Linked DNA regions of Rhodopseudomonas palustris. The protein of the gene in region 2 interacts with the protein of the main gene of each other region in a pairwise test. Links are inferred from orthologs where the notes say so. Each region holds a gene or a part of one and is shown on either strand. Other genes may lie near its edges.

The links. The genes of interacting proteins can lie anywhere in the genome.
Region 1: the proteins of RPPS3_RS15430 (region 2) and ptsN interact in binary tests that used the Escherichia coli proteins (3 or more experiments, as listed by UniProt). The link is inferred for Rhodopseudomonas palustris from one-to-one orthologs.

Annotation. Positions count from the first base shown.
Region 1 is NZ_CP019966.1:58,274-62,888, forward strand. Bases 697-3,470 are described here. They hold ptsN (PTS IIA-like nitrogen regulatory protein PtsN), read left to right. Parts: upstream 697-1,739; coding sequence 1,740-2,201; downstream 2,202-3,470. Other genes in these bases: rpoN (RNA polymerase factor sigma-54), read left to right, coding at 697-802; hpf (ribosome hibernation-promoting factor, HPF/YfiA family), read left to right, coding at 860-1,465; RPPS3_RS00280 (DUF1150 family protein), read right to left, coding at 2,505-2,771; RPPS3_RS00285 (Hsp20 family protein), read right to left, coding at 2,822-3,247; RPPS3_RS00290 (sn-glycerol-3-phosphate import ATP-binding protein UgpC), read right to left, coding at 3,401-3,470. Also shown: more of rpoN, read left to right, coding at 1-696; more of RPPS3_RS00290, read right to left, coding at 3,471-4,492; sn-glycerol-3-phosphate ABC transporter permease UgpE, read right to left, coding at 4,498-4,615. UniProt on the Escherichia coli protein: Seems to have a role in regulating nitrogen assimilation.
Region 2 is NZ_CP019966.1:3,306,983-3,312,110, forward strand. What follows is about bases 857-4,143. They hold RPPS3_RS15430 (sensor histidine kinase), read right to left. Parts: upstream 3,781-4,143; coding sequence 1,057-3,780; downstream 857-1,056. Other genes in these bases: RPPS3_RS15425 (response regulator), read right to left, coding at 857-1,060; RPPS3_RS15435 (K(+)-transporting ATPase subunit C), read right to left, coding at 3,826-4,143. Also shown: RPPS3_RS15420 (YbcC family protein), read left to right, coding at 1-357; more of RPPS3_RS15425, read right to left, coding at 368-856; more of RPPS3_RS15435, read right to left, coding at 4,144-4,431; potassium-transporting ATPase subunit KdpB, read right to left, coding at 4,444-5,128. UniProt on the Escherichia coli protein: Member of the two-component regulatory system KdpD/KdpE involved in the regulation of the kdp operon. KdpD may function as a membrane-associated protein kinase that phosphorylates KdpE in response to environmental signals.

The sequences.
Region 1 (4,615 bases), 3.2 Mb from region 2 along the record:
CTTGCGCAAGATCTGCGGCGTCGACGACGAAGACCTCGTCGACATGATCGGCGAGATCCGTCACCTCGACCCGAAGCCGGGGCTGAAGTTCGGTTCGTCGCGGGTGCAGACGATTGTGCCCGACGTGTTCGTCCGGCCCGGCCCCGACGGCGGCTGGCTGGTCGAACTCAACAGCGACACGCTGCCGAAGGTGCTGGTCAATCAGTCGTATTATTCGGAGCTGTCGAAGACGATCCGCAAGGACGGCGACAAGTCGTACTTCTCCGACTGTCTGCAGAACGCCACCTGGCTGGTGCGCGCGCTCGATCAGCGCGCCCGCACCATCCTCAAGGTGGCGACCGAGATCGTGCGCCAGCAGGACGGATTCTTCACCCACGGCGTCAAGCATCTGCGGCCGCTGAATCTGAAAGCCGTGGCCGACGCGATTCAGATGCACGAATCGACGGTGTCGCGCGTCACCGCCAACAAATACATGGCGACCAACCGCGGCACCTTCGAGCTTAAGTATTTCTTCACTGCGTCGATCGCTTCCGCCGACGGCGGCGAAGCGCATTCGGCCGAAGCGGTGCGGCACCAGATTCGCCAACTGATCGACAGTGAAGATCCGTCAGCAATCCTGTCGGATGATACGATCGTCGAACGTCTGCGCGAGGCCGGCATCGACATCGCGCGTCGCACCGTCGCGAAATATCGCGAAGCGATGCGCATTCCCTCTTCAGTGCAGCGCCGTCGCGACAAGCAGAACATGCTGGGCACGCCGTCTGCGGCAGCGAGCCGCTCCCGCGACACAGCCCCAGCTTGATTGCGTCGCCCTGCTCTGACTAGACTCATCTCCCCACATGTGAATCGAGGCACTGCCATGACCATCCGGATATCCGGCAAAAGCATCAGCATCGGCGAAGCGCTGCGCAGCCGCGTGAGCGAACGCACCGAGGAGGTGCTGCGCAAGTATTTCGATGGGAATTATTCGGGGCACTTCACGCTCAGCAAAGACGGTTTCGGCTTCCGCACCGATTGTGCGCTGCACCTCGATTCCGGCATCACGCTTGAAGCCGAGTCCAATGCCGCCGACGCCTATGTCAGCGCCGATCAGGCGCTGGTGCAGATCGAGAAGCGCCTGCGCCGCTACAAGAGCCGCCTGAAGGATCGTTCGGCCCGCAAGGCTCACGCCGAGGCCAACGCACTCGCCGAGCTCGGCACGCCGGTGGACGCGGCCAGCTACGTGATCGAAGCGCCCGGCGACGAAGAGCATCACGAGGACGCCTACAACCCGGTGATCATCGCCGAGGCCACCACCGCGATGAAGCGGCTGTCGGTGAGCGAGGCGGTGGTCGAGCTCGATCTCACCGGCGCACCTGTGGTGGTGTTCCAGCACGGCAGCTCGGGCCGCGTGAACATCATTTATCGTCGCGCCGACGGCAATATCGGCTGGATCGACCCGCCGGTGCTGAACGGCACGAACTGACCCGCGCATTGCCTCGCGGGAAAGCCGCAAGCGGAACCTCCGCGAGGCATTGACGCCCGTGCAACGCTCTGCCTATGGTCCGCCGCTTTTCGGCGGACCGCCGACGGCATTTTACGGCCGCCGGCAGGAATGCTAGACTTAAGTTAGGATCATGATTTCAGAAGCGTTTTAGCCGCGATCAGGAAATCGCGCGGCGCTTCTCGGATCGAACGCTTGACGCAACCCACCGCCGTCCTATTTCACCCGGACCGCACCAACACCCCCGGAACGCCTGATGACGATTACGGATCTTGTCGCGCCCGAGGCCGTCATCCCGGCGCTCAAGGTGATCAGCAAGAAGCAGGCGCTGCAGGAACTCGCGGCGCGCGCCGCTGAACTCACCGGTCAGAACGAGCGCTCGATCTTCGAAGTGCTGCTGCAGCGCGAGAAGCTCGGCACCACCGCGGTCGGCTATGGGGTGGCGATTCCGCACGGCAAGCTGCCGAAGCTGGAAAAGCTGTTCGGGCTGTTCGCGCGGCTGGAACGTCCGATCGATTTCGAAGCGATGGACGGCCAGCCGGTCGACCTGATCTTCCTGCTGCTGGCGCCCGAAGGTGCTGGCGCCGACCATCTCAAGGCGCTGGCGCGGATTGCCCGGCTGCTGCGCGACCAGGACGTCGCCAAGAAGCTGCGCGCCTCCCGCGACGCCCATGCGATCTATTCGGTGCTCGCACTGCCCCCGGCCACCGCGGCGTAACAGCGCGGCGTATTGCTGGCCAGCAGGCGCTAGCTTCGCGAAGACATCCGACTGACCGCACAATGAGTGCTCAGCGCCGGACCGAAACTGGTTCAGGCGCAGCGGTTGCTCGTCCGAGATCCTGCGTCGCTTACCAGCGGCAATGGCACGGAATCGCTTTGGTATCGATGTGTGGAAGTGCGCAATGCAACGCGCTAGGGTTGCTTGCTGGCGGGCGCCTCAGCGCCGCTAGTGGGTATTCAGCGGGCGCGGGGGCCGTCACCGGACTCCCCGCGTCGCGTAACCGTCTTCTTCAGTCAGCGCTTAGTGGACGCTGACGGCCTGCAGTTCCTGGCTCCAGGCATTCGCGATCGCCGCTTCACGGCTGTCTGTCAGCATGATCGGCGTGCCATCGGCCGAATGCAAAGCAAACAGCTTGAGGCCCGGCGCGATCTGCGGCGCCTGCGGGAATAACCCAGGTACGTCTTCGGAGCGGATCTGCTTCACATAGGCGATGTGGCCTTCGCCCAGATGCGCCAGCGCTTCCGGCGTGACGCCCACATTTTCAAGCGTAGTACCAGCTTCAGTCATGGTCTCGACTCCTCTAGGAGACTAAGCGGTCGAGTCCGCTACTCGTTCCATTATTCGTGTTCGGTGATGGCGATTGTCTTAATGACCCTTTCCGGCTCAGGCCGGATCAGGTCGATGGACAACAACCCGTTTTTCAGGTCCGCACCCAACACCTGCATCCCGTCGGCCAGCACGAACGTCCGCTGGAAGTGACGCGCGGCAATGCCGCGGTGGATGTATTGCCGAGTTTTGTCATCCTGCTGCCGGCCCCGGATCACCAGTTGATTTTCCTCAACTGTGACATCGAGTTGATCGCGGGTGAATCCAGCCACCGCCAGTGTGATGCGCAGCTTTTCGGGATCGCCGTTGCTGCGTTCGCACCGTTCGATGTTGTACGGGGGGTACCCGTCGGCGCCTTTGACGACGCGGTCGAGCGCACGCTCGATCTCGTCGAATCCCAGCAGAAAGGGACTAGATAACGAAGGAACACGAGACATCACAAAGTCCTCTCGAAGCGACTTTGAGGGGGTCCTTGCGGCACCCCATCGACCGTCCGGCACCTCGCCGTCCAGTCCAAACCAATATGGGCAGTGCAAAAGAACTGTTCAAGAAGGCCAGAACAGCGAATTCCACCAGTAGCTTACGGCCGGCTAGCCGGCAATCCGGCGGCGCCCGTCGGCGGAAAACAGATGCAGGCTGTGCGGCGGCGCCGCGACCGTGATGCGCTCTCCGACCGCCGGCGCGACCTGGCCGGGAATCCGGACGATGATGTCACCGCCGGCCCCTTCGCCGGGCTTCCCGGCAACCACCGGCTGCGCCTCATGCCCTGCGCGGGCCCCATAGACGAACGTCTCCGGTCCGACCCGCTCGATCGCCTCGACGGTGACGTCGAGCGCCAGACCGCCGTGAGCTGCCGCCCCTGGGCCGATGACGAGGTCCTCCGGGCGGACACCGAGAATGCCCGCCTCGGCCGGCGCGCCACCGAGCTGGCTCCGCAGATCGTCCGCCAGGGCCAGCAGGTTCATCGGCGGGGCGCCAATGAACGAGGCCACGAAAGTCGTCGCCGGCTTGGCATAGACATCGAGTGGCGAGCCGATCTGTTCGACTTGGCCGGCGTTCATCACCACTAGCATGTCGGCGAGCGTCATTGCCTCGAGCTGGTCGTGGGTGACGTAGATCGCCGTGGTGGCGAGCCGGCGCTGCAGCTTGCGGATTTCGACCCGCATCGCGACCCGCAGCTTGGCGTCGAGATTGGATAGCGGCTCGTCGAACAGAAACACCTTGGGATGCCGCACGATGGCGCGGCCCATCGCGACCCGCTGGCGCTGGCCGCCGGACAATTGCCGCGGCTTCCGGGTCAGCATCGGACCGAGTTCGAGGATGCGCGCCGCTTCCTGCACCCGTGCGTCGATCTCGGCTTTGCCCATGCCACGGTTGCGCAGGCCGTACGCCATGTTGTTGTACACGGTCATGTGCGGGTAGAGCGCGTAGTTCTGGAAGACCATCGCGATGTCCCGATCGGCCGGCTCGACGTCGTTGACGACGCGGTCCCCGATGCCGATCTCGCCGCCGGTGACGGTTTCGAGCCCGGCGATCATTCGCAGCAGGGTCGACTTGCCGCAGCCGCTCGGCCCGACCAGCACGCAGAACTGGCCGTCGCCGACTTCGAAATCGACGCCTTTAATTGCCTCAAAACCACCCGGATAGGTCTTGCGGACAGAGCGGAGAACGACGTTGGCCACTGTTGCTACTTCTCCGTCTCGACCAGTCCGCGCACGAACAGTTTCTGCATCAGCACCACCACGGCGACCGGCGGCAGCATCGCCAGCACGGCGGTCGCCATCACCACCGGCCACTCGGTCAGT
Region 2 (5,128 bases):
CCGGAAACATTCGGCGCCGGCAACAAGCTGCTGCACAACGTCACCGGCGGGATCGGCGTCGTCGAAGGCAATGGCGGCCTGCTGCGCGGCGGCTTGCCGTGGCAATCGGTGCATGATGGCGAACGCCTCGTCCACCAGCCGCTCCGGCTGTCGGTTCTGATCGAAGCTCCACACGAGGCGATTACCACCATCCTCGATCGCCACCCGGACGTGCGCACACTGTTCGACAATGGCTGGATGCATCTGTTCACGCTCGACGATGACGGCACGATGGACCGGCGCTACGTCGGCAACGGCCGCTGGGACGTCGTCGTGACGCCTGCGGCACAGGAACAGTCGGTCGCAGAGCTCGCGTGAACCGGCGAGCTTAGTTCGGCGCCTTCAATCGATATCCGATCCCGGTTTCCGTCAGCAGATACTGCGGACGCTCGGGATCGGGTTCGATCTTCTGCCGGAGCTGGCGGACATAGACCCGCAGATATTGCGCGTCCGTGAGTTCGTCCCACAATTCGTGCAGCAGGAACTTGTGCGTCAGCACCTTGCCGGCGTGCTGCACCAGCACGCGCAGCAGATCGTATTCCTTCGGCGACAGCTTGACCTCCTTGTCGCCGAGCTTGACGATCCGCCGCACCAGATCGACCGACAGATCGCCGACGCGGAACAGCGGACGCTCGCCCTGCACCTGAAGCTGATGCCGCAGCGCGGCACGTAGGCGCGCCAGCAGTTCATCCATGCCGAACGGCTTGGTGACGTAGTCGTCAGCGCCGAGGTCCAGCGCTTCGACCTTTCCGGCTTCATCGCCACGGCTCGACAGCACGACAATCGGCACCGCCTCGCTCTGCGAACGGATCTGCCGAAGCAGCTCATGGCCCGGCAGATCCGGCAACCCGAGATCGAGCACGACGAGATCGGGCGGCGTGTTCGCCATCGCCTGCAGCGCAAGCTTGCCGTTGCTGGCTTCGATCACTTCGTAGCCTTGGCTTCCAAGGCCCATCCGCAGAAGCTTCCGAATTGGCGGTTCGTCGTCGATGACCAGAACTTTAATCGCCATGGCACTCACGCTGCACTGATCAAAGCATCGCGGCGCGATGCGACGGGAAGACGGATGGTCATCGCGGCACCGCTGCGATCGGAGCGATTGCCGGCCGACAGTCGCCCGCCCATCGCTTCGATAAAACCTCGTGCGATCGCCAGGCCGAGGCCGGTGCCGGGCCTTATATGATCGCCCTTTCGCACACGATAAAACTTGTCGAACACGGTTTCCAACTCGGCAGGCGGAATCCCCTCACCTTCATCGCGCACCTGGAGCTCGACCTGACCGCCGCTCTGCACAGCCCGAAGCTGGATCGCGCTGCCAGCCGGCGCGTATTTCGCTGCGTTGTCGAGCAGATTGAACAGCGCCTGTTCGAACAGCACCGGATCGACCTCGATCATCGGCAGATCCTGGCCGAGATCCAGTTTCACCGTATGCTGAGCCAGGATCGACGTCGCGCGGCGCAGCGTGGCGCCGACCAGTTCGCCGAGATCGTGGGCCGCGCTGTTCGGCACCACGGCACCGGATTCGAGCTTGGTCATGTCCAGCAGATTGGCGATGAAGCGGTTGAGACGTTCGGATTCCTCGACGATGGTGCCGATCAGTTCGGTCCGCTGCGCATCGCTCAGATGCGGCGCCAGATCCCGCATCGTGGTTGCCGCGCCTAGCACCGCGGCGAGCGGCGTCTTCAGATCGTGCGAGATCGAGGTGAGCAGCGCCTGCCGCAATCGGTCGGATTCGGCATCGCGCTTGACCCGGTCCATATCCTCGACCAGATGCACACGCTCGATTGCGAGCGCTCCCTGGTCGGTGAGCGCGTCGAGCAGCCGCCGCTGGTCCGGCGTCAGCAACGGCCCGGCGCGGTCGTCATCGATCCCGATCACGCCGATCGGCCCCCGCCCGGTCCGCATCGGCAGAAACAGCCGCTTCGCGCCGGGCAAAGTGTCGGAGCCGCGGCCCGCGACGCGGTCGTTCTCCCACGTCCAATTCGCTGCGGCCAGATCTGCCGGATCGAGCTGATCCTCCGGCGGATAGCCGGCCTTGACGGCGATGCGGCCCTGCTCGGGGAGCAGCAGCACCACCCGCACCTTCAGCATCAGCGCGATCTGATAGGCGGTCGCCCACAGCACGTCGTCGAGCGCAGCAGTGCCGGCGAGCTTCCGGCTGAAAGCGTACAGCGACTCCGTTGTTCGCACGCGTTGCGAGGCTGCGGTAGCCTGGGCGCGGACACGGCCGGCGAGATTCGACACCAGGATCGCAATCAGCATGAAGAAGAAGAACGCGACGATATTGGTCGGGTCTGTGATGGTGAAGGTGTAGACCGGCGGCAGGAAGAAGAAGTTGTAGCAGAGCGATGCCGCGAGGCTCGCCAGCAGTGACGGCCCGAGTCCATAGCGGACCGAAACGCCGACAACCGCGGTGAGAAACACCAAGTCGACGTTCTCGATGCTGAAGAACGGTTCGATCAGCTTGGCGACGCCGAGGCCGATACCGACCATCCCGAGCGCCATCGGATACGGCCACGGGTTGAACGGCTCGCTGCCCTCCGCCGGCCGCAGCGAACGGCTCCGGTTTTCCTCGGCCGAAACCGCCGTCCCGGTCATGACGTGGATCGAGATGTTGCCGGAGCCACGCACCAGCTCGTGCACGGTGGAGCCGCGCAGCGCTTCGGACCAGAACGAGCGCGGTGCCTTGCCGACGACGATCTGGGTGATGTTGTTGGCGCGCGCGAATGCCAGGATGTCGTGCGCCAGGCTGCGATCGCCGCCGGGGATCGCCAGCGCCTCACCGCCGAGCGCCTCGGCCAGACGCAACGTATCGGCGAGCCGATCCCGCTGCTGCTCGGTCAGCGACAGACTGCGCCGCGTCTCGATGTTGATCGCCGTCCACGGCGCGCGCAGCCGGTCGGCCAGCCGCTTGGTATAGCGGACCAGCCCTTGCGAGCGCTGATCGTCGCTGACGCACACCAGCACGCGCTCGCCCGCTGCCCACGGCCCGGCGATCGCATTGGCCTGCATGTGCGACAACAGCTGCTCGTCGACCCGCTCGGCGGTACGCCGCAGCGCCAGTTCGCGCAGCGCGGTCAGGTTGCCCGGCGAGAAATAATGCTCCAGCGCGCGCTCGGCCTGCTTGGGCACATAGACCTTGCCCTCTTTGAGGCGCTGGATCAGGTCGTCCGGCGTCAGGTCGACCAGTTCGATCGCATCGGCGCGCTCGAACGCCGAGTCCGGCACGGTCTCACGCACCCGGACCGTGGTGATCTGCGCCACCACATCGTTCAGGCTCTCGATGTGCTGAATATTGACCGCGGTGTAGACGTCGATGCCGTTCGCCAGCAGCTCCAGCACGTCCAGATAGCGCTTGGGATGGCGGCTGCCCGGAGCATTGCTGTGCGCCAGCTCATCGACGATGGCGAGCTGCGGGCGGCGCGCCAGCACCGCATCGAGGTCCATCTCTTCGAGGGTCTGGCCCTTATAGGCGATGCGCCGGCGCGGGACAGTCTCCAGGCCGGCGAGCAAGGCCTCTGTCTCGGCGCGGCCGTGGGTCTCCGCGTAGCCGATCACCACATCGACCCCGGCCTTGGCGCGGGCGTGCGCGCTCTGCAGCATCGCGAAGGTCTTGCCGACGCCCGGAGCCGCGCCGAGGAAGACCTTCAGCCGGCCCGTGCCCGGCTCCTGCCGCCTTGCCTGTTCAAGCAAGGCGTCCGGAGATGGTCGCGAAGGCGGCTCAGCGCACGGATCAGGCATCGGCAAAATATATCCGACCGCAGCGGACTCGCCTAGCAGCGCGCGTCAGCGCGGCACCGCCGCGTCGAGCGCCAGATTGAGCTTCAATACCTTGACGCGCGGCTCGCCGAGCACGCCGCCGAGCGGCGGCTGCACAGAGGCTGTGACCAGTTTGCGGATTTGCTCCTCAGGGACGCCACGCGCCTTGGCGACACGCGGCACTTGAAATAACGCGCCTTCCGGCGAGACATCCGGATCGAGCCCGCTGCCGCTGGTGGTGACGAGATCGACCGGGATCGCGGCGGCTGGGTTCTCAGCCTTCAGCTTGGCCACGTCTTCGCTCATACGATCCGCCAGAGCCTTGCTGGTCGGACCGAGATTGGAGCCGCCGGAGTTCGCTGCATTGTACGGTGCCGGGATCGTCTTGCTGGCATCGGCCGGGTCGGGTGCCGTGGTGGCCGAAGGACGGCCATGGAAATAACGGTCCTCTTTGAACTCCTGCCCGATCAACGCCGAGCCGACGATCTGGCCGCCGCGTTCCACCAGACTACCCTGGGCCTGATACGGAAACAGCACGGCGGCAATGCCGGTGACAGCGAGCGGATAGGCCAGACCGGTGATCATGGTGAGCGCCAACAGCGACACGACAGCGGGGCGAACTTGCTTCAACATGACGACTTCTCCTCACACCAGATGCAGGACCGAGACGGCCAGATCGATCGCCTTGATGCCGACGAAGGGCACCAGGATTCCGCCGAGGCCATAGATCAGAAGATTGCGCCGCAGCAGCGCCGCTGCGCCAACTGGGCGATACGAGACGCCCTTTAGCGCCAGCGGGATCAGCGCGATGATGATCAGCGCGTTGAAGATGATCGCCGACAGGATCGCGCTCTGCGGGCTGGCGAGATGCATGACGTTCAGCACGCCGAGCTGCGGGTAGAACGCCAGGAACATCGCCGGGATGATGGCAAAGTACTTGGCGACGTCGTTGGCGATCGAGAACGTGGTCAGCGCCCCGCGCGTCATCAGCAGCTGCTTGCCGATCTCGACCACTTCGATCAGCTTGGTCGGGTTGGAGTCGAGGTCGACCATGTTGCCGGCTTCGCGCGCCGCCTGTGTGCCGGAATTCATCGCCACGCCGACATCGGCCTGCGCCAGCGCCGGCGCATCATTGGTGCCGTCGCCGCACATCGCCACCAGCTTGCCCTTGGCTTGCTCGTCGCGGATCAGCCTGAGCTTGTCCTCCGGAGTCGCCTGAGCGAGGAAATCGTCGACACCGGCTTCGGCGGCGATCGCCGCGGCGGTCATCGGATTGTCGCCGGTGATCATCACCGTGCGGATGCCCATCCGCCGCAGTTCGGCGAAGCGT